Regions from separate parts of the Gordonia sp. GONU genome, predicted to be linked through region 4. Evidence: predicted binding sites of a transcription regulator. Region 4 holds the regulator's gene; each other region holds the start of a gene.
The links. The regulator LexA, encoded in region 4, represses DNA repair genes until DNA is damaged. The targets are predictions, from matches to a motif close to CGAACANNTGTTCG.
Positions count from the first base shown of each region.

Region 1: the regulator LexA is predicted to act here: its motif matches at 3,282-3,295, upstream of NWF34_RS12800 (HNH endonuclease signature motif containing protein).
Region 2: the regulator LexA is predicted to act here: its motif matches at 1,504-1,517, upstream of NWF34_RS22055 (error-prone DNA polymerase).
Region 3: the regulator LexA is predicted to act here: its motif matches at 3,616-3,629, upstream of NWF34_RS13720 (DUF222 domain-containing protein).

Region 1 is NZ_JANRHB010000011.1:92,206-97,591, forward strand. Features, by position in the region: gene NWF34_RS12785 (CdaR family transcriptional regulator) at 1-445, opposite strand, end outside; gene pruA (L-glutamate gamma-semialdehyde dehydrogenase) at 521-2,167, shown strand; gene NWF34_RS12795 (proline dehydrogenase family protein) at 2,169-3,119, shown strand; gene NWF34_RS12800 (HNH endonuclease signature motif containing protein) at 3,500-4,759, shown strand; gene NWF34_RS12805 (molybdenum cofactor biosysynthesis protein) at 4,904-5,386, opposite strand, start outside.
Region 2 is NZ_JANRHB010000038.1:5,670-11,055, forward strand. Features, by position in the region: gene NWF34_RS22055 (error-prone DNA polymerase) at 1-1,490, opposite strand, end outside; gene NWF34_RS22060 (SDR family oxidoreductase) at 1,667-3,607, shown strand; gene NWF34_RS22065 (alanine racemase) at 3,604-4,689, shown strand; gene NWF34_RS22070 (DNA polymerase Y family protein) at 4,695-5,386, opposite strand, start outside.
Region 3 is NZ_JANRHB010000013.1:23,840-29,225, reverse strand. Features, by position in the region: gene NWF34_RS13730 (nitronate monooxygenase) at 1-508, shown strand, start outside; gene NWF34_RS13725 (NAD(P)/FAD-dependent oxidoreductase) at 527-1,897, opposite strand; gene NWF34_RS13720 (DUF222 domain-containing protein) at 1,988-3,601, opposite strand; gene NWF34_RS13715 (hypothetical protein) at 3,766-4,215, opposite strand; gene NWF34_RS13710 (hypothetical protein) at 4,402-4,764, opposite strand; gene NWF34_RS13705 (acetyl/propionyl/methylcrotonyl-CoA carboxylase subunit alpha) at 5,032-5,386, opposite strand, start outside.
Region 4 is NZ_JANRHB010000001.1:211,125-216,510, forward strand. Features, by position in the region: gene hrpA (ATP-dependent RNA helicase HrpA) at 1-589, shown strand, start outside; gene nrdR (transcriptional regulator NrdR) at 563-1,030, opposite strand; gene NWF34_RS00950 (LysM peptidoglycan-binding domain-containing protein) at 1,130-1,696, opposite strand; gene lexA (transcriptional repressor LexA) at 1,933-2,640, shown strand; gene NWF34_RS00960 (phosphoenolpyruvate--protein phosphotransferase) at 2,618-4,318, opposite strand; gene NWF34_RS00965 (DeoR/GlpR family DNA-binding transcription regulator) at 4,453-5,223, shown strand; gene pfkB (1-phosphofructokinase) at 5,220-5,386, shown strand, end outside.

The DNA of each region.
Region 1 (5,386 bases), on a different contig from region 4:
CGATTTCGAAGAGGTCGCCGGTGGTACCCGACTCCATCGACTCGCCGTCGTTCGGCGAACGCCGCGCGGTGTCGAGGACGCGCGCCACGAGGTTGTAGATGCGCTCCCACCTAGCGTGCGGGTCGATGGCCACGACCGCGATTCCGAGCCGATCGGCGAGATCGGTGAGTGTCGCCGACGACGTCTTGCTCATGACGGCCACCGGACGGTGCATCCCGAGACCGCCCAACAGTTCGGTGCTCACCTCGTCGGACAGTCCGACCAGCAGGAACACGTCAGCGGACCGCGCGGCGTGACCGAGGCCGAAGTGGACGTCGTCGATGTCGATCATCGCCAGGCTCCGCACCGGCACGTCGAGTCCTTGCGGCGCGGTGATCAGCGTCGCCACCGTCCGGTCGAGGGCCAGGATCAGACGCCCCAGCGCCACACCCGGCGACTTGTCCATGAGAACAAGGCTACGGCCGATCGGTTTGCCGATCGGCCATATCGCGGGAACCATCTCCCCAGGTGAACTGACGTCATGGACGCCATCACCACTCCCCCTCGACCGGCCAACGAGCCGGTACACACCTACGCACCCGGATCGCCCGAACGCACCCGCATCATCAATGAACTCACCAGCCAGTCCATGGCGGGTCGCCGCGAGCTGCCGCACATCATCGGCGGGCACCTGCACCTCGGACACGGCGAGCAGATCGACGTCGTGCAGCCGCACGCACACCGTGAGGTGCTCGGCTTCCTCACCAACGCCACGCACGACGACGCCCGCGCCGCCGTCGACGCCGCGATGGCCGCGAAGGACGAGTGGGCCCACACCAGCTTCGACGACCGCGCCGCGGTGATCCTGCGCGCGGCCGAACTGCTGTCGGGTCCCTGGCGCGAACGGGTCGCCGCCGCGACGATGCTCGGCCAGTCGAAGTCGGTGCAGCAGGCCGAGATCGACGCTCCCTGCGAGCTCGTCGACTTCTGGCGGTTCAACGTCGCCTTCGCCCGGGAGATCCTCGCCGAGCAGCCGGTGTCGTCGCCGGGTGTCTGGAACCGGCTCGACCATCGTCCGCTCGACGGATTCGTCTACGCGGTCACCCCGTTCAACTTCACCGCCATCGCCGCGAACCTGCCGACCGCACCGATGCTGATGGGCAACACCGTGGTGTGGAAGCCCTCTCCCACACAGGCGTATTCGGCCCAGTACACGATGGCGCTCCTCGAGGCCGCGGGACTGCCACCCGGAGTGATCAACCTCGTCCACGGCGACGGCCGGGCCGTGTCGGATGTGGTTCTCGCGGACGAGAACCTGGCCGGGATCCACTTCACGGGCTCGACCACGACCTTCCAGCACCTGTGGCGGGAGGTCGGCGGCAACATCGGCAAGTACCGGAACTACCCGCGGCTCGTCGGCGAGACCGGCGGTAAGGACTTCGTCGTCGCGCATTCCTCCGCCGAACCGCGGGCGCTCCGGACGGCATTGATCCGCGGCGCTTTCGAGTACCAGGGCCAGAAGTGCTCGGCCGCCTCGCGTGCCTACGTCGCCCGGTCGGTGTGGGACAAGATGGGCGACGACTTCCTCAGCGAGACCGCCGAACTGGGTTTCGGCGACGTGCGCGACCTGTCGAACTTCGGTGGTGCGCTCATCGATCGTCGCGCCTTCGACAAGCAGGTCACCGCGCTGCGACGCGCCAAGTCCACGCCGTCGCTCACCGTCGCGGTCGGTGGCGCCTGCGATGACACGGTCGGATACTTCGTGCGCCCGACCGTGCTGCTGTCCGACGACCCTCGGGACGAGGCGTTCTCCACCGAGTACTTCGGACCGATCCTGTCGGCGTACGTCTACGACGACGCCGACTACGAGACGATCCTCGATCTGGTCGACACGACGGCGCGGTATGCGCTCACCGGTGCGGTCATGGCGACCGACGTCGCGGCGGTCGCCCTCGCCTCGGATCGGCTCCGCAACGCGGCCGGCAACTTCTACATCAACGACAAGCCGACCGGGGCCGTCGTCGGCCAGCAACCGTTCGGCGGCGGGCGCGCCTCGGGCACCAACGACAAGGCGGGGTCGAAGGAGAACCTGTTGCGCTGGACGTCGACCCGCACGATCAAGGAGACCTTCACACCACCGACGACTTACCGATACCCGCACATGAGCACTGACTTCACGGGGGTCTGAGGTGAGCACGCTCTTCGACACCGTCCTGCGCCCGACGATCATCGCCGCGGCGCGCAGCGAACGGATCAAACAGGCCTCGCAGCGATGGTCGGCGACCGAGAAGGTCGTGCGGCGGTTCGTACCCGGCGAATCACTCGACGACGTGCTCACCGCGATCAGACGTGAACTCGACGACGGACTCGCCGTGACCATCGACTTCCTCGGCGAGGACACCGTCGACGAGTCGCATGCCGACGCCACCGTCGCCGCTTATGTGGCTCTGCTGCAGGCGATGCCGGGCCTGGCTCCGGTGCCACCCGGTTCGCTGGAGGTGTCACTGAAACTGACCGCACTCGGCCAGAGACTGCCCGAGCACGGCGCCAAGATCGCCGAAGAGAACGCACGGACGATCGCGGAGGCGGCGCGGTCCGCGGGTGCGTCCGTCACCGTCGACGCCGAGGACCACTCGACCGTCGACGAGCGACTGGCCGTCGTGCGCTCGCTGCGGCGCGACTTCCCCGACGTCGGGACCGTCCTGCAGGCGTATCTGCGACGCACCGAGGACGACTGCGCCGAGTTCGCGGAGTCGGGTGCGCGAATCCGGTTGTGCAAGGGTGCCTATGCCGAACCACCGTCGGTCGCCTACCCCGACCGCGGTCAGGTCGACGAGGCGTACCTCCGCTGCCTGCGAATCCTGATGAAAGGCAACGGTTATCCGATGGTCGCCAGCCACGACCCGACGATGATCGAGGCCGCGTCGATTCTGGCGAAGGAGTTCGATCGGGCTCCCGACACCTGGGAGCACCAGATGCTCTACGGCATCCGCAGCGACGAGCAACGTCGGCTCGCCGCTGCGGGAGCTCGAGTGCGCGTGTACATCCCGTACGGCACCGAGTGGTACGGATACATCGTCCGTCGCCTCGCCGAGAAGCCGGCGAACCTCGGGTTCTTCCTGCGCGCGCTGGCGGGGTAGAGGCCGTGCGGACCCAGGTTCAGGACCCGGGATCGCGTTGTTGCCGTCCCAGCCGGTGGCGTGCACACCGGACGGCGACCGGCTGCGCATCGCCGGCCCGGGAAAGACCCTGACCAAACCGTCGTGTTGACCGAACACCCGGATGTGGAGAAACATGGCAGTAGAACACATGTTCGAGTAAAGTGGGTCAAGCAGAGTCACGGCGAAATTGACCACGGTTCTCGCCCATCGCACCGATTCGCGCGGTCGACTTGGTCGGTGTGCAGTGCTTGTCAGACCCCCGATGTAGAACTGAAGACACAAAACATTCATGACAGAGCAGCAGTCAACGACGGTCCCACTCACCGCTTGTGCACCTCAGAAGAGGGATGGCTGCCGTCATGATCGACACCGACACGACTCCACTCGACGCAATCCTCGATCAACTCGTCGAGATCACCCCACCCGCCGACGACCCCACCGGCGTCCGCACGTACTCACAACTGCGCCGATGGATACAGCTGCGCAACCTCGCCGATCACCACATCGCCTCGTTCACAGCACAACTCGATGATCTCGGCGTCGCAGCAAAAGCCGGCTCCACCACCAAGAACCTGTTGATCGACATGGGACTCCCACCCGCAGCAGCCACTCGCACCGCCCGCATCGCCGACCACCACGGCACGCTGGACAAGATCGAAACCTGCGCAGCTGACGGCCGCCTCGCGAGTGAAGTCGTCGACGCCATCGTCCGCGGGATGTCCACGATCGAGAAACGCTCCCCCACATCACTTTCCGACGACGCCCGAACCATCTACCACACCGAACTCCTCACCCAGGCACTGTCAGGGGCCACACCTGCCGACATACAGAAGCACGCCCACACGATCGGCGACACCATCGCCGACACCACCGACGGGGGTGTCCCCGCGTGTGACGACCGATCCCTGGACACCCTGTCGCACAGCCTCACCGACGACAACCGCATCGACATCCGCGCCAACGTGACACAGGTCGTGGGCGAGAAATTCATCGCTATGATCGACGAACGCAGCATCCCCCGGCCCGAACCCGACGGCTCCGACGACCGACGCTCCCCCGAACAACGACGCGCCGACGCCCTCGAGACACTGCTCGACCAAGCCGCCGTCGGAGCCGCCATCGACACCATCGGCAGCCCGCGAACCCAGACAGTGCTGACCATCCCCGCCGACGGCGGCGACCCCGCCTTCCTGCCCTGGACCGGGTCGGTCACCCAGGCGACTGCGAAACGGTTGTCCTGCGACGGGACCCTGACCGAGATCATCATCGACGGCGAGACCGTGCCACTCGAGATGGGTCGCGAACGACGGCTCTTCCCAGCCCACCTACGCAAAACGATCATCATTCGCGACGAGAACTGCATCAAATGCGGTGCGCCGCCATCCCATACACAGGTTCATCACATCCAGCACTGGACCGACGACGGTGATACCGAGCTCGACAACGGCTGCCTGCTCTGTCAACGCTGCCACACCCAGGTCCACCACAACGGCTGGGACATCATGCTCGGCTACGACCGCCACCCCTGGCTCATCCCGCCCGCCGACATCGACCCCCAGCGTCGGGCCCTACCCGCCTACAACCGACGCACCATGCGACTCGACGACATCGCCGCCTGACACAGACTCTCGCGCAGCACCTTCCGCACCCGACACCGTCGGGACCGCATCCGTACCTTGACAACTCCACAGTGTGAGAAGTGAGCCACCGCAGACGGTGCCTTTTCCGCTCGGCCGCGCACCCGAGCGGGAAAGCACCCATCATCACATCGGCTGAGCCCGCTTCACCTGGGCGGCGGCGCGGGCGGCGTCGAGTTCGACATCGGTGACGATCACAGCGGGACCGATGTGCAGGGTCCCCGACGTCAACGGCTGCGCCCGGAGTCCGCCACGCCCGATGAGTGCCTTGCGCACGCCCTCGCCGGCGACGGTGTCCATCCATGAACACGGATGTGCGGGACGCCCGCCGCGGAAGCGGATCGGGCCGGGCCCGGTGTCGAGCTCGAACTCCCTCCCGCGCAACGGGTCCAGTTCGACACCGCGGACCACGACGTTGCGTCGGGCCGATACGGGGTCCACGTCACCCGCCGCCGCGGTCCAGGCCTCGAGGGCAAGGAACGTCACCGCGGCTTCGGTGTGGGCCTTCACGCCGAAGAAGCGATCGCCTCGAATGCCCTTGTCCGCGACGATCCCCACCGTGTCGGGCGTGTGGGTCTCGACCTCATCGGCGGGACCGTCCTTGGGCCG
Region 2 (5,386 bases), on a different contig from region 4:
TTGGCGACCTGCGCGCTGCGATCCCGGCCGTACCGGCGGTAGACGTACTGGATGGCCTCCTCGCGACGGTCGGACTCGATGTCCACGTCGATGTCGGGCGGCCCGTCGCGTTCGGGGGCCAGGAACCGCTCGAACAGCAGCTTGTTGGCGACCGGGTCGACGTTGGTGATCCCCAGGGCGTAACAGACGGCCGAGTTGGCCGCGCTCCCCCGGCCCTGGCACAGGATGTCGTTGGCCTTGCAGAAGTCGACGATGTCGGCGACGACCAGGAAATAGCCGGGGAACGTGAGGGTCTCGATGATGGCGAGCTCGTGCTCGATCTGCCGGTAGGCCTGCGGATGTTCGGTGGGCGTGCCGTAGCGGCGCCGGGCGCGGGTCATGGTGAGTTCACGCAACCAACTGGCCTCGGTGTAACCCTCCGGCACGTCGAACGGCGGCAATTCCGGCGCGATCAGGCCCAGCTGGAAGGCGCAATCGGCGGCGAGGCCGGCCGCGTTGTCGATCGCGTCGAGGTGCGCGGGCATCAGCCGTGCCATCTCGTCGCCGCTGCGCAGATGCGCGCCGGCCACGCCCGGCATCCAGCCCGCGATGGTCTCGATGTCGGTGCGGGCCCGAACCGCCGCCATCGCCATCGCCAGCCGGCGGCGTCGGGGCGCGGCGAAGTGCGCACCGGTGGTGGCCACCGTCGGCACCCCGGCGCGCGCGGCGAGACCTGCGAGCACCGCGTTGCGTTCGTCGTCGTCGGGCATGGCCTGGGCGGTGAGCTCCAGGACGACGTTGCCGTGGCCGTAGGTCTCGATCATCTCCCGCAGCGCGATCTCCGCGGCCGGGACGCCGCCGCGGTCCAGCGCGCGTCGGACCGCGCCCTTCCGGCAGCCGGTGAGGATCAGCCAATGCCCGTCCCCGGCACCGGCCAGGGCGTTGCGGTCGTAGCGCAGCAACCCCTTCTCGCCCGCGACCATGTGCGCCTCGGCAATCGTCCGCGACAGCCGGCGGTAACCCTCGCCGTCACGGGCGAGGACCAGCAGGTGTTCTCCCGGGGGATCGTTGTGTCCGGTTCGTGCGATGTCGGGCTCCAGCGACAGCTCCGCACCGAAGACCGTCGGCATCCCGAATTCACGGGCGGCCTCGGCGAACCGGACGATCCCGTAGAAGCCGTCGTGATCGGTGACGGCCAGCGCCGCCAGACCGAGCCGCTGCGCCTCCTCGACCAGTTCCTCCGGCATCGACGCACCGTCGAGAAAGCTGTAGGAGCTGTGGGCGTGGAGTTCGGCGTATGCCACCGACGACGATCCCCGCGTGATGTCATCCGCCTGGTACGCACCACGTTTGCGCGACCAGGCGGGGCTGTCGCCGCCGTCGCCCGGGAACATCGCGTGGTCGCTGTCATCGGGACCGAAGGCGGTACCCGGACGCCCGCCGTCGGGTGCACGACCGGAGAGCACCCGCTCCATCTCCGACCACGTCGGTGGTCCCTGATCCCAGCCCACCCGAACAGTCTATCGAACACGAGTTCGAATGAACATCCGGATTCCCCGCCGATCCCCGTAGGCCGTTGCGTCCGGCTCGAGTTGGTGCAACTCTGAGTACCAGACAGATTCCATCTCCCATCGGGGGACGGGACATCCAGCGGGTGACATGCCCGCTCACATGATGGGATCCCTACATGACTAGCTACTTCATCACCGGAGGCAGCGGGTTCATCGGCCGGCGCGTCATCGATCGTCTTCTGACCGTCGACCCCGACGCGACCATCCACGCACTGGTGCGCGAATCCTCTCGATCCACGTTCACCGCCCTGCTCGACGACCTCGGTGCCGCCGATCGAGTGAAACCGGTCGTCGGCGATCTGACCAGCCCGGGCCTCGGCCTCGACGCGAACGACCTGCCGGATTTCGACCACGTGGTCCATCTCGCCGCGATCTACGACATGGCCGCCGGCGCCGAGTCGCAACGGGCCGCCAACGTCCTCGGCACCTCACGCGTCGCCGACTTCGCCATCGCCCACGACGCCCTGTTGCACCACGTCTCCTCGATCGCGGTGGCCGGCGACCATCGCGGCCGCTTCGACGAAACCGATTTCGAAGTCGGGCAAGGCTTTCCGACGGCGTATCACCGGACCAAGTTCGAGGCCGAACGAGTCGTGCGCGAACGCGAGGGCCTGCGGTGGCGCGTGTACCGGCCCTCGATCGTCGTCGGCGACTCGCGGACCGGCGAGATGGACAAGATCGACGGCCCCTACTACTTCTTCGGTCACCTCGCGGCGCTCGGACGTCTTCCGTCGAAGCTGCGGTTGCCGATGCCCGACCTCGGCACGCTCAACATGGTGCCCGTCGACTTCGTCGCCGCCGCCATGGTGGCGCTCATCGCCGTGGAACCGCAGCGCAGCGGGCTCGTGTTCCACCTCGGGGACCGGCGTTCGCTCACCATCACCGAGATGTACAACGCGCTCGCCCCGTCCTTCGGCGCACCCCGGGGATTCGACGCCGTCCCGCACGCCATGGTCGAGCCGGTACTGGCGCTGTCCGCGATGGGACCGGCCCGCGTCGGCCGCAATCTCCTCGCCACCCAACAGGGCATCCCACCGGCGGTGCTCGACGCGGTGTCGCTGCCGGTGGACTTCTCCTCCGACGCCACCATCGCCGTCCTCCACGAGCACGGGATCGGTGTCCCCGAATTCGCCGAGTACGCACCCCGCCTGTGGCAGTACTGGTCTGCGCACCTCGACCGTTCGCGCAACCGGCGTCGCGACCCCCGCGGCCCTCTCGTGGGCAAGAACATCCTCATCACCGGCGGGTCGAGCGGCATCGGGAAGGCCACCGCCCGGATGTGCGTCGCACGTGGCGCCAACGTGATCATCGTGGCCCGATCTGCCGACGAACTCGATTCCGCCGCCGCCGAATTGAATTCGACGACCAGCAAGAAGGGCATCCCGCCCGGCCGTGCGGTGGCGTATCAGTGCGACATCACCGACGAGGAATCGGTCAACGCGCTGGTCAAATCGGTACTGGCGGAGCACGGTCACGTCGACGTCCTGGTCAACAACGCCGGCCGGTCCATCCGGCGCGCCACCGTGAACTCGGTGCAACGCTCCCACGACTATCACCGGGTCATGGCGGTCAACTACTTCGGCGCGGTCAACCTCATCCTCGGACTCCTGCCGCACATGGTTGCCCGGCGGTCGGGACATGTGGTCAACGTGACCTCGATCGCGGTGCAGTCCCGCGGTCCGCGCTTCGGCGCCTATGCGGCGTCGAAGGCGGCGCTGGAGGCGTTCAGCGATGTGACCGGCACCGAAACCGTCTCCGATCATGTGACGTTCTCCAATGTGCGTCTGCCGCTGGTGAAGACGCGGATGATCTCCCCGACCGAGGCCTACGACAACCAGCCCGGCACCTGGGATGTCGACAAGGCCGCGTCCCGGGTGTTGCACGCCATCATCGATCGGCCCAAACGGGTCAGTTCGGTCGTCGGGACGATCGCCGAACTCGGGCATCGCTACACCCCTGATCTGACCACCCGCATCCTGCACCAGGAGTACCTGCTGTTCGGCGAGTCGGCGGCCGCCATGGGACGTCCCCGCAGTTCCGGTGGTCGCGACGCGTGATCGACACCCCGTACCTGGAGGTCGACGTCGACCGACTGGACCGCAACCTCGCCACACTCGCCGGAGCAGCCCGGAACGTCGGCGTCGACGTCCGGCCGCACGCCAAGACCCACAAGTGCGCCGAGATCGCCCGCCTTCAGATCGATCACGGCGCGGTGGGGCTGACCGTGGCGACCATCGGCGAGGCCGAAGCCTTCGCCGACGCCTCCGGTGCCACCGGGTGCACCGACATCTTCATCGCATACCCGTTGTGGCCGAACGCCGTCCAGGCGTCTCGACTGCGCGCGCTCGCCGAACGGGTCAGTCTGCGAGTGGGGGTCGATTCGCTCGCCGGCGCACGGCATCTCGCCAGGTCGCTCGGCACGGCCGGCCTGCAGGTACTCGTCGAGGTCGACTCCGGTCAGCACCGCACCGGCGTCGCCCCGGAACTGGCCGGTTCCGTCGCCGAGGCGGGTGTCGCGGCAGGACTCGACGTCATCGGCGTGTTCACCTTCCCCGGCCATTCCTACGGTCTCGGTGACACCCGACGCTCCGCGGCCGAACAGGAGGTGGCCGCGCTGGCGACGGCGGCCGCCGGGTTGCGCGCGAACGGCGTCGACCCCCGCGTCCGGAGCGGCGGTTCGACCCCGACGGTCGGCTTGCTCGACGCGGGACAGGCGGATGTCCTCACCGAGATCCGCCCCGGCGTGTATCCGTTCAACGACGCGCAGCAGGTGGAGATCGGCTCGTGCGGCTTCGACGAGGTCGCGTTGACCGCGGTCGCGACGGTGGTGCGCCGGGACGCCCACCGGATCGTCCTCGACGCGGGCAGCAAGATCCTCGGCGCCGACCGCGCACCCTGGGCCACCGGGTACGGCCGGCTCCTCGACCATCACGATGCCCGCATCGTGATGCTGTCGGAACATCATGCGGTGGTGGAGTTCCCGGCGGAGTCTCCCGACGAGGACATCCCGGGTATCGGGAGCTTCGTTCGCGTGGTGCCGAACCACGTGTGCAACGCGGTCAACCTGGTCGACGAGCTGGTGGCGATCGACGGCTCGGACACCAGGTGGCCGGTGATCGCGCGGGGTCGCAACAGCTGAAACCCTCACTCGTAGACCCCTTCGACGATCCACTCCCCACCGCGGTAACACAGCAGCAGAGCGCGTGAGTCGTCGAGCAACACCTGTGCCCGTGCGATCAGTTCGGTGGTCCCTGCCGCGGATGCACGGTCCATGCCGACCGGCCACGGGCCGGCCCACCAGCACAACCCCCAGCTCGTCTTCCGGCTCTTCCCCCCACCCGGCGACTCCGACAGCCGGACGGTCACCGGCTCGGCGGTGAACGCTCCCCGGTCGGTCACCCGCACCGGTTGGCCGAGGGCGTCGAGCACACTGACAGCAGTCTCCACCAGCACTGTCGGGGTGGGTTGCGGCAGGTGGCCGGGCCACGGTGCGGACGGGTCGCGGCGCGGTGTCCGTTCGTCGCCGAGGGACACCATCGTGATCTGCTCGGCGGGTCCGCGCCCACCGCTGAGCACCGGGATACGGACCGCATCGCCACCCAGCAGTCCCTGGATACGGACAAGTGAGCGACGGGCGCGTTCTTCGACGTCGGGGTCGACCGCTGTGCCGCCGGAAAGTGCGTCGGAGAGCTGATAGTGCAGGGCACCGGCCTCGACGACCTCCACCGGTATCAACCGCAGCCGCACGATCGGCGAGTCGGGACGGGTGTCCTTGCCCGGTCCACTCGTTCCCCCGTTATTCGTTCCCCGGCCGCCGTTCCCCCGCCGCCCACCGG
Region 3 (5,386 bases), on a different contig from region 4:
GCTGTGGCCGCAGGTCGTCAAAGAGGTTGCGCCCGTGCCGGTTCTGGCTGCCGGTGGTATCGGCAGCGGCGAGCAGATCGCGGCTGCGCTCGCGCTCGGCGCGCAGGGCGCGTGGAGCGGATCGCAGTGGCTGATGGTCGAAGAGGCCGAGAACACCCCTGTCCAGCAGCAGACCTACATCGATGCGTCGAGCCGTGACACCGTACGCAGTCGCTCGTTCACCGGCAAACCGTGTCGCATGCTGCGCAACGACTGGACCGAGGCGTGGGAAAACCCGGAGAACCCCGATCCGCTGGGGATGCCGTTGCAGTACATGGTCTCCGGTATGGCGGTCGCCGCGACGCACAAGCATCCCGACGAGAGCATCGACGTCGCCTTCAATCCCGTCGGTCAGGTGGTCGGGCAGTTCCGCAAGGTCGAGAAGACGTCGGCGGTCATCGAGCGCTGGGTGACCGAGTACATCGAGGCGACCGGCAATCTGGACACGTTCGCCAACGCGACGACCTAGACCGGACGAGGGGCGGGCTCATCCGGCGGATGCTCGGACCAGGGCTCGCCTTTCGTTCCGGTCATCGCGGATACGCCGGACCTGGGTTCGCACATCGGCGACGACCTCCCGCGTCGACGACGCGGGTTGGCGGAGTGCGCCGAGGATGAGGCTGGGGAGAGCGGTCAGCGGGAGCATCGACGACGGCGCCTGGACGCGGTTGTAGATGTCGCTCAGGATCTGTGCGTACTCGGGGCGATCCCGAGCGCGGTGGTAGAGCTCGTATTCGAGTGGGGAGGGCGGCAAGCCGGACGCCAGCACGTTCGTCCACTGGTAGATCTCGACGCAGTCCTGCTCGCGTCGAGCGGCCCATTCCGCGGTGGCGGCGTCGACCGCGTCGGGGTCGGGACCACCGCGAGAGCCGAGAATCGGGGCGAGTCGCTCGCCGAGCAACCGGCCGTACCGGTAGGCGTCGCGGATTCCCTGTGCGGTGACCGGATCCTTGAAGTGGCCGGCGTCGCCGGGCAGTGCCCATCCCGGTCCGCTCGACCGGCGGAAGTACGACTCGATTCCGGTGCACGACCGCACCCGGGACACCATTTCCGCGCCCTCGAGGCGTCGTGCCAGGCCGGGCAGCGCTGCGACGCCCGCGCGGTAGGCATCGGTGACCTTACGCCCGTGGAACTCGTCATCGAGCTCGACAGGCGGTTGCAGCAGGCACAGCGTCTGGCCGGCGTCGCAGGGGAATGCGGTGCCGAGCAACCCGTCGACCCGCCATTGGGAGGCGATGTGGCGCAGGTCGTCTCGTGGGTCCGTCCAGTAGGCGAAGTAGCACGATCGGCCACTCCGGGAGGAAATCAGCGGGGTCTGCGCTCCCACCTCGCGGGCCACGACGCTCTTGCGGCCGTCGGCTCCGATGACGATGGGAGCAATCGCCGCCCGTTCGTGGTCGTCGGGATCGGTATAACGGATGCCGGTGACGCGCCCGTCATCGGAGATCAATCCCGTTGCCCGACACTGTTGCCGGATGTCGGCTCCGAGGGACGACGCCGTCCGGACGAGGGCGTCGTCGAGATGTGAACGCCGCAGACACATTCCGTAGTCGATATCGGACACCGGCGAATACCCGGTGCGCCAGCCGATCTCGTCGAGGATGGCCTCGGCGATGGGAAGACGTGGCGCGCCCGCCTCCTCGACGGCGGGCAGGGCGCCGAGTGCGTGGATCTCGGCCAGGGTCGACGGCCACAGCAGATGCGTGGAGAGTGTGTCGGAGGGGAAGCGCGCCGAATCGATGACCAGGACGTGCAATCCGCGGCCGGCGAGTGCGATCGCGGTGGCAGATCCGGCGCAGCGCGCGCCGACGATGATGGCGTCGAACTCCTCGGCTGCGTTCACTCCGGTGTGGCTCACCGCGACCTCCATCGGCTCGGACCGGCCTCTGGTCAACGAACAGTAGTCGCCGAACGCACAGGTGCGTGGCGACTTCTGTCCGATTGCCTGTCAGAAGGGTGGCGGGTTTGCTTGGTTCCAACGCTGTTCGGCGCGTCGGGCCCGGCGGGACCTCGTGTCTCGCTGAGTGGCGTGCCGGACGCGCGCCGGATGATCGGGTGAGCGAATCGGTGCGAGATGGCCGAACAGATCACGGCCGTTGTAGGCGTTGCCCACGAACAGGTGTCCGGTGGGTGTGGTGAACCAGGCGGTCAGGAACTCGTCCTGGTAGTCCTGCCAGCTGGTGAAGGTCTTGATCCGGTGGTGAAACCGGCAGAGTGGTTTCAGGTTGCGTTCGAGGGTGCGTCCACCACGGTCGGGATGCTGATGGTCGAACGGCCGGGTGTGATCGAGGTCGATCTGCCACACCGGCGCATTGCATCCCGGGAAGGTGCAGCACAGTTCGCCGGCCCGCACCAGGGCTTGCAGCTTCTTCGACGGAACGTAACGCAGCGCCGATTCCGGGCTGGGCGCGACGGTGGGGTGCAGGTAGGTGCGTCGGGCTTCGGCGAGCAGCTTGCGTGCGGTTTCGGCGTCGATGATGCCCTGGCCATCGAGAAACGCCGGATCGTCGTCGAGGCCCATGAGGGTGGAAAGATTGGCGATGATGAAGTAGTTCGCCCGCGGAGCTGTCTTGTCGGCGGCGCAGGAGCACGGCATGGGTCCTGGGTCGACGTGGTGAGGGTCGACCGTCGGGGCATCCTCGGGTACAGCGGTCTCCCCGAATTCTGTTGCGGAAGACGAACAATCGTTGCATGTGCAGGCTAGTGAAGTCGCGCCGCGAGCCAGTGCGACCAGCGCATCGGCGCGACGTTGTGCAACAGTGCGAGGGTCGGCGGCATGTACTTCGGCCGCCATCGCGGACAAGCGGGCGTCGAACGCGGCAGCGTCGGCGATCGGTAGTGTCCCGGACAGGCGGGATTGTCCGGGGTTGAACCGATCGGGTCCGACGGTGACCTTGCGGTCGTCGGTGGCTCGCTCGCGACGCCTGCGCACTGCCTCGGGTGCCCACTTGGCGACGATGGCGTCGACCATGGCGGTGAACCGGGTCGTCGACATCGGTGCGCGGGCGAAGATCGCCTCGGCCAGATGTGCATCCACCGTCTGCATCTCATCGGCGTCGGTGACGAGGTCGGTTCGCTTGATCGCGATGAGGAAACGCTTCTTGTCGATGCGGCCGCAGGCCAGTGCGTGACCGGTGAACGACAGTCGATACCGCAGGGCGTCACCGGCCATGATGAGTTCTCGGGCCTCTGCCGGCGTCATGGTCAGGGTGGCGCCGACCTCGGCGATGGCCTGCTCGAGACCGTTCGGCCCGAACTGTGCGTACGGGTCCTCACCGGCGGCCGCTCGAGCAGCCAGCTCGTCGAACGCCTCGATCGAGTCGAGCTGTCCGCTGTGCACCTCGGCGCGACGCGCGGCATAGTCCATTTCCCGTTCGTCGTGAATGAGGCTGGCAACGGTCATCATTCGGTGGGCTGTCGACGCGGCGAGCCCGGCGCAGTGATTCAAGACCTCGATCAGCTCAGGGGCTGAGAGTTCGGTATCGGGACGCAGCGTGGGCTCGACAGAGTCTTCTGTGATGCCTGCCGAATCCGTGGATTCGATGCCCGCCCCCCGCGCCATGACACAACCGTACTCGAATATGTGTTCGAGTCAAGTGGTCTCCAGTGCGTCAAGCCTTCTGGCGGGCTCGCTGAGTGCAGGATCTTGACGCGCAGGGACTTGAAAAGAAGCTGTGACCGACGCCGAACACGCCCTCACCCGTTGCCGGCGACCGTTGGTTTCGACTACTCGCGGGTGTACTCGGCGATGTCGATGTCGTGTTCGGCGGCCAGTGCTCGGAGCTTCTCGGCGTCGTCGAGTTGGATGCAGACGCAGGCGTGTAGGCCATCGTCGTCGCGGCGCACGATGTAGTAGGCGTTGCTGTCGGTGAGTTGATCACCGTTGGCGCCGTAGAAGATCCACCGCACCTTGACCAGGCTGATCGCGGTGGTGAGGTGTTCGACGTTCAGGCATTCGTGGCTGACCGATGCCAAGCCGAGTTCGCGGTAGAGCGGGTAGGACTGCTCAAGGCTGTGTGCCATGGTCTCGCGGTCGTCGACGACACCGGCGAAACGATCATCGATGATCATGCCCGGGATGGCCCACAACTGTGCAGCCGCGGTCGAGTCGAAGGCACTCAGCGTAGCGGCATAGCGGGTCAGGTAGTCGTCGATTTCCGGGTCGATCTGGTTCATGTCTCTGAACCTATTACCAACGACCTATTACCAACGCCGTCGCAGCTATGTCGGCTTGCGGGCATGTGGGTTCGAGACGAGGGCGTCAGAGCATCCTGAACGCATTCTGGGCCGTGCCGAACGGGCCAATGCAGACAGGCGCTGAAAGCCCGGAGGGGAGAGCGACACCTGACACTCGCGGTCGATTCAGCCGATCGAACGCGAGAGGGGTTCGGCCACAGTGAGATCCAGCGCACCTTCGGCAAACCGTGACACTGGCCCGATCGCAGCGTCGAGCGCCGCGTCGTAGCCGTCGCGCGCCTGACCCCACAGATGGCCGGCGGCGCCGTCCGGCGTGACTCCGATCAACGCGATGAGTTCACCGGTTGTGGGGATGCAGATGGCCCACACGAAACGCGTCTCGGCCTCCCAGTCGGAGTTCGCTGCCTCGACGTAGTCGGCGGGGGAGTCGACCCCGAGAAGAGACAACGCCGGGACGTCGGTGATCCGGTCGTCCGCACGAAGCGAACGCAGATACCACGTCCCGGCGTTGATCTCGACTGGTTGCACGATGTCCCTTCGATACGCTCGCAGGCTCGCTACTCAGGGAGCGGGTGGCTCGCAAGCTCGCTACTCGGGGAGCGAGCCACGAAGGCCGGCGAGGTTGCCTCACCAGGCCTTCGTGGCTCGTCGCTATCGCTCCTCGCACCTCAGGCAGCGAGGGTGGTCGCTCGCACCTCAGGCAGCAGGGTGGTTACTCGGACCTCAGGCAGCAAGGGTGGTTCCTCGCACCTCAGGCAGCTAGGGTGGTCGCTCGCACCTCAGGCAGCGAGTGGGTTACTTCAGCTCGAGCAGCACGGTGCCCTGGGTGACCGCGGCGCCGGCCTCGATGGCCAGACCGGTGACCACGCCGTCCTTGTGGGCGGTGACCGGGTTCTCCATCTTCATCGCCTCGAGGACGACGACCAGATCACCGGCGGAGACTTCCTGGCCCTCTTCCACGGCGACCTTGACGACGGTGCCCTGCATCGGAGCGGCCACGGCGTCACCGGAGACGGCTGCGCCGCCGCCCTTCTTGCGCGAGCGGGCCTTCGGCTTCTTGCGGATGACACCGTTCGTCGAGCCGCCGCCGCCACCAAGGGCGAGATCACCCGGCAGCGAGACCTCGACGCGGCGTCCGCCGACCTCGACC
Region 4 (5,386 bases):
TCTCGATACATTGCTGGCCGACTGCACACGCCGGGCGATCCGCGACGTCGTCGCCGGCCTTCACGCCGGGACCGCGTCCGCCGTGCGTTCACCCGAGGCGTTCCGCACCCTGACGGAGAAGATCCGTCCACGGATCACCGAGTCGGCTCCGGAGTATTTCTCTCTCGCGGTGGAGTCGCTCGGCTCGGTGGCGCCGGTACGCGCCGCGATCGACCGTCATGCGGGTTCGCTCGCCGCCGACGACGTCGCCGAACAACTCGACAACCTCGTCTTCGACGGATTCGTGGCCGCCACTCCGCGACATCATCTGGAGAACGTGCCGCGCTACCTCGCGGCCGCCGAGGCACGGTTGACGGCACTCCCGGCTTCCGCCGCGCGAGATCAGGCCGGAGTCGCCGTGATCGACCGCGTGACCGAACGGTGGGCGCAGCGGCTGGCCCAGGTACCCGAACACCGGAAAGCGCACGTCAACGACGAGGCGCAGTGGCTCGTCGAGGAGCTGCGGGTCGGATTGTTCGCCGAACGGCTGGGCACCGCGTTCCCGGTGTCGGAGAAGCGGGTCCTACGAACTCTTGACCGACTCGGCTGAAGCGGCCCGGAGGTCGTCGATCTCGCGCTGGAAGTCCTCGAGGGAGTCGAAGGACCGGTACACCGACGCGAAGCGCAGGTAGGCGACCTCGTCGAGGTCCCGCAGCGGCTTCAGGATCGCGAGTCCCACCTCATTGCTGGGGATCTCGGCCGAACCACTGGCGCGGACGGTGTCCTCGACCTGCTGGGCGAGCTGGGCGAGAGCGTCCTCGGCGACGTGGCGCCCCTGGCATGCGCGCCGGACACCTCGCATCACCTTCTCGCGACTGAACGGTTCGGTGACGCCGTTGCGTTTCACCACCGAGAGGACCGCACTCTCCACGGTCGAGAAGCGTCGCCCACACTCCACGCAGGAGCGGCGGCGCCGGATGGCCTGCCCCTCATCAGCGACACGCGAGTCGATGACCTTGGTGTCGTCGTTCTTGCAGAAGGGGCAGCGCATCGTATCCTCACGCAGGTCACGGGACGCTCTGATGCAGCCGCGCCGCATGCCGGGCCGGTGCTCGGCTGGTCCCTGTGGCATCGAGGATACCGCCCGGCCTCAGTGGTACCGGGGGGTGAGGAGCGGCTGGCCGACGCGCAGCCCGCTCGACGCGAGGTCATTCAGCTGGATGATCTCGTCGACGACGGCCTCACGCGGCATCTCGGGGGCGACCCGCGAGGCGATCGTGCTCAGCGAGTCACCCGACCGAACGTGCACGACCTCGGTGCCGACCGCGGCAGGCGTGACCGACGCGGCGTAGTTCTGGCCGACGACCGCGATGACCCACACGGCCAGGGCGAGCGCGACGCCGGCGAGGACAGCGGTCGCCGTGCGGCGACGCCGGCGGATGACGGCCGCGGGAGCCGCCTCGGCGGGACGCCACGCCGGGACCACCGGTCCACGACCGCGCATACCCACCGGCGACGCGCACTGGGTGGACGCGACGCGGCGGACCCGGACCGCCGATTCCGGCACCGGACGGTTGTCGACGGGCCGCCGGGCGTCTCCCCGACGTGTCGGGCGCGGACGCTCCAGGACGTCGCCGCGGACGGGACCGCCGTGCCGGGCGGGGTCGTGCCGGGCGGGGTCGAGGTGGACGGGGTCGATGAGAGTGGCGGTGCGCATGGTGCCCTCCGTGTATCCGGTCGAACGGTGTTCGTGAGTGGGACCGCGTCGTCCCGGTCGAACTGTTCGAATGTCGATCATCCGTTCGATGAACTGATGTTCGATTTGTAGCACGGCACTCCGACAATTGTCTCGCGACACGTCGAACAAATGTTTGATGCGGTCGGCGTTCTCGGCTAGGCTCGTCGAAAGACAAGCGATCTACCAGCACGTTCGGAATCGAGAGGAACCCGATCATGAGCGATGACGGCGGTAAGCGCACCGGAGCGCGGGGCGCCGACGAGCCCGTCACCCCGGCGGACATGGCGGCTGCCGAGGCGTCGCTGACGCCGCGGCAGCGCGGAGTTCTCGAGGTGATCCGCAAATCCGTGCGAGAACGCGGTTACCCGCCGAGCATCCGCGAGATCGGTGACGAGGTGGGTCTCACCTCGACCTCCTCGGTCGCCCATCAGCTGCGGACGCTCGAACGCAAGGGCCTTCTCAAACGTGATGCCAACCGTCCGCGGGCGGTGAACATCGCGCCGAGCGAACCCCCGACGCCGACCTCGCCGACCGGCGGAGCACTGCCCGAACCCACTTTCGTACCGGTGCTCGGCCGGATCGCCGCAGGCGGACCGATCCTCGCCGAGGAAGCCGTCGAGGACGTGTTCCCACTCCCCCGGGAGCTCGTCGGCGAGGGATCGCTGTTCCTGCTGAAGGTCGTCGGCGAGTCGATGATCGACGCCGCGATCTGCGACGGCGACTGGGTCGTCGTCCGCCAGCAGAACGTGGCCGACAACGGCGACATCGTGGCCGCGATGATCGACGGCGAGGCCACGGTCAAGACCTTCAAACGCCAGAAGGGTCATGTCTGGCTGATGCCGCACAACGAGTTGTTCGACCCGATCCCGGGCGACGAGGCCGTCATCCTCGGCAAGGTCGTCACCGTAATGAGGCGAGTCTGACCTCGTCACTGTCGAGTACCGCGGCGACCGCCGCGCGAGCTGCAGCCGGATCGGTGGCGGCCAGCGCGGCCGCCGCCGCGTTTTCGCAGGTTGCCAGGGTGACCGCGCCGAGCCGGGCGCCGACCGCGGGCGCCGCGACGGGAGCGCTCGACAACGAGGTCACCCCGAGTCCGACCAGCACGCAGGCGAGATGCGGATCGGCCGCGGCCTCTCCGCAGACGCCCACCGGTTTGCCCTGATCACGTCCGGCCCGGGCGACCGTTGCGACGAGATGCAGCACGGCCGGCTGCCACGGATCGGTCAGCGATGCGAGCTCGGCGGACATTCGGTCAGCGGCCATCGTGTACTGCGTGAGGTCATTGGTGCCGATCGAGACGAAGTCCACCTCGGCCAGGATCGCCGGGGCCAGGATCGCCGCGGCGGGAACCTCGATCATCACACCGGCGACGAGTCCACGCTCGCGCACCTGCGCGGCGAATGTCGCCGCCTCGGCGGGTGAGGCGATCATCGGGGCCATGACCCACGGCTGCGCGTCGGCCTCCAGCGCCGCCCGGGCGATCGCGTCGAGCTGGCGCGCGCGGATCTCGGGGTGCGCCAAGGCGATTCGATCGCCGCGCACACCGAGTGCCGGGTTGGCCTCGTCGGGATGGGTCACGAAGCGCAGCGGCTTGTCCGAGCCGGCGTCGAGGGTGCGGATGACCACCTTGCGGCCGTCGAAAGCGTCCAGCACCTCGCGATAGATGCCCGCCTGCTCGTCGACCGAAGGCTCCTCGGCGCGCTCGAGGAAGGCCAATTCGGTACGGAACAGTCCGACACCCTCCACCGGGTGATCGGTTGCTGCGCGGGCCGACGACCCGTCGGCGACGTTGGCCAGGATCGCCACCTCCACCCCGTCGCCGGTGCGACCCGGACCCGACCATCCGGCGACGCGAGCGGCGTGACGCCGATACTCCTCGACTCGGGCTCGCGCGGCGGTGTCATCGGGGTCGACGGCGATCTCACCCGTGGTGCCGTCGACGAGGATCGCCGTACCCGCATCGATCCCGACGAGTCCGGACACCGCGACGACGCACGGGATGCCGAGCTGACGGGCGATGATCGCGGTGTGGCTGGTGGGCCCACCCAGTCGCGTCACGAGGGCAATCGTGGTGGTGGGGTCGAGGCCGGCCGTGTCGGCGGGTGCGAGGTCGTCGGCCAGCAGGATCGAGGGCACCTCCGGCGTGGACAACCCGGGTTCGGGCAGTCCCAGGAGCTCGGCGAGCACGCGGTCGCGGACGTCGTTGAGGTCCGTGACCCGCTCGGCCATCAGGCCGCCCAGCTTGGTGAACACCGCGGCGAACTGTTCGGTGGCGGCAACGGCGGCCGACGGTGCCGGCGTACCCCTGGCGATCAGGGCCGACGCCGCACCGATCCAGCCGCGGTCTTCCGCGAGTCCGGCGGTGGCGGCGAGTACTTCCGCGGCGACGCCGGTGTTCTGCGACGCGCGCTCACGGAGTCGCGCGGCGACGACGCCTGCCGCCGCAGTGAATCGTGCGACCTCCTCCGGGCGCTGGTCCTCGGAGATCTCGACACCGGCGCCGAGCGCCTCCGCACTGTGGTCGGGACGGCGTCCCGGCCACAGTGCGGGTCCATGAGCCACACCACCGACGACCGGCGTCCCCGTCAGAATCTGCGTCATGTGACCACGGTTACAAATTTGGCTTGACTTGTCAACATAAAAAGGCGTAAACACAGTTACTACAACATTCAAAGCCACATATTCCCACATTTCGCGGTGGCCGAGTGAGCAGGAACGATCAGAACGGAGCCGGTGTGTACGCCGAGGAGAGACAGCAGGCCATCGCCGAGGAGGTTCGCGTCGCAGGGCGCGCCTCGGTCGCCGAGCTCGCCGCGAAGTTCGACGTGACCAGCGAGACGGTTCGGCGCGACCTGGCCGTTCTCGAACGCGGCGGGCACCTGCAGCGCGTCCACGGCGGTGCCGTCCGCCCCGAGGTGATGCGGGTGATCGGTGAACTCGGCATCGCCGAACGGGAGACCGAACAGATCGAGGAGAAGGCCGCCATCGGCCGCGCCGCCCTCCGTTTCCTGCCGCCCGACGGCGGATCGGTGCTCTTCGACGCCGGCACCACCACGTTCCGTGCCGCGGAGGTCATGCCGCGGGACCGCGATCTGACGCTGATCACCAACAGCCTGCCGATCGCCGGGTTGCTCGCCGGCCGCCATGCGGACGGTCTGCACGCCCTGGGCGGTCGCGTCCGCGGACTCACCCAGGCCACGGTGGGCGCCGAGACGGTCGCCGCACTGGGACGGCTGCGCGTGACGACCGCATTCATCGGCACCAACGGCCTCAGCGAAGCGCACGGTCTGTCGACGCCCGACCCCGACGAGGCGGCGGTGAAGGCGGCGATGGTTGCCGCGGCCCGACGCGTCGTCGTCCTCGCCGACAGTTCGAAGATGGAGCGCGAGGAGCTGTCGGGATTCGCCGGCATCGACGACATCGACGTCCTGATCACCGACTCCGGTATCGATCCGAGGTTCTCGGCCGCCCTGTCCGCCCGCGGCGTCGAGGTCGTGATCGCATGATCCTCACCGTCACAGCCAATCCCAGCGTCGACCGCACCCTCGAACTCGACACCCCGCTCCGGCGCGGCGAGGTCCAGCGAGCCGGTGTGGTCCGCGCCCAACCGGGCGGCAAGGGCGTCAACGTGGCCCGCACCGTCGCCGCCGCCGGACTACCGACCCGGGC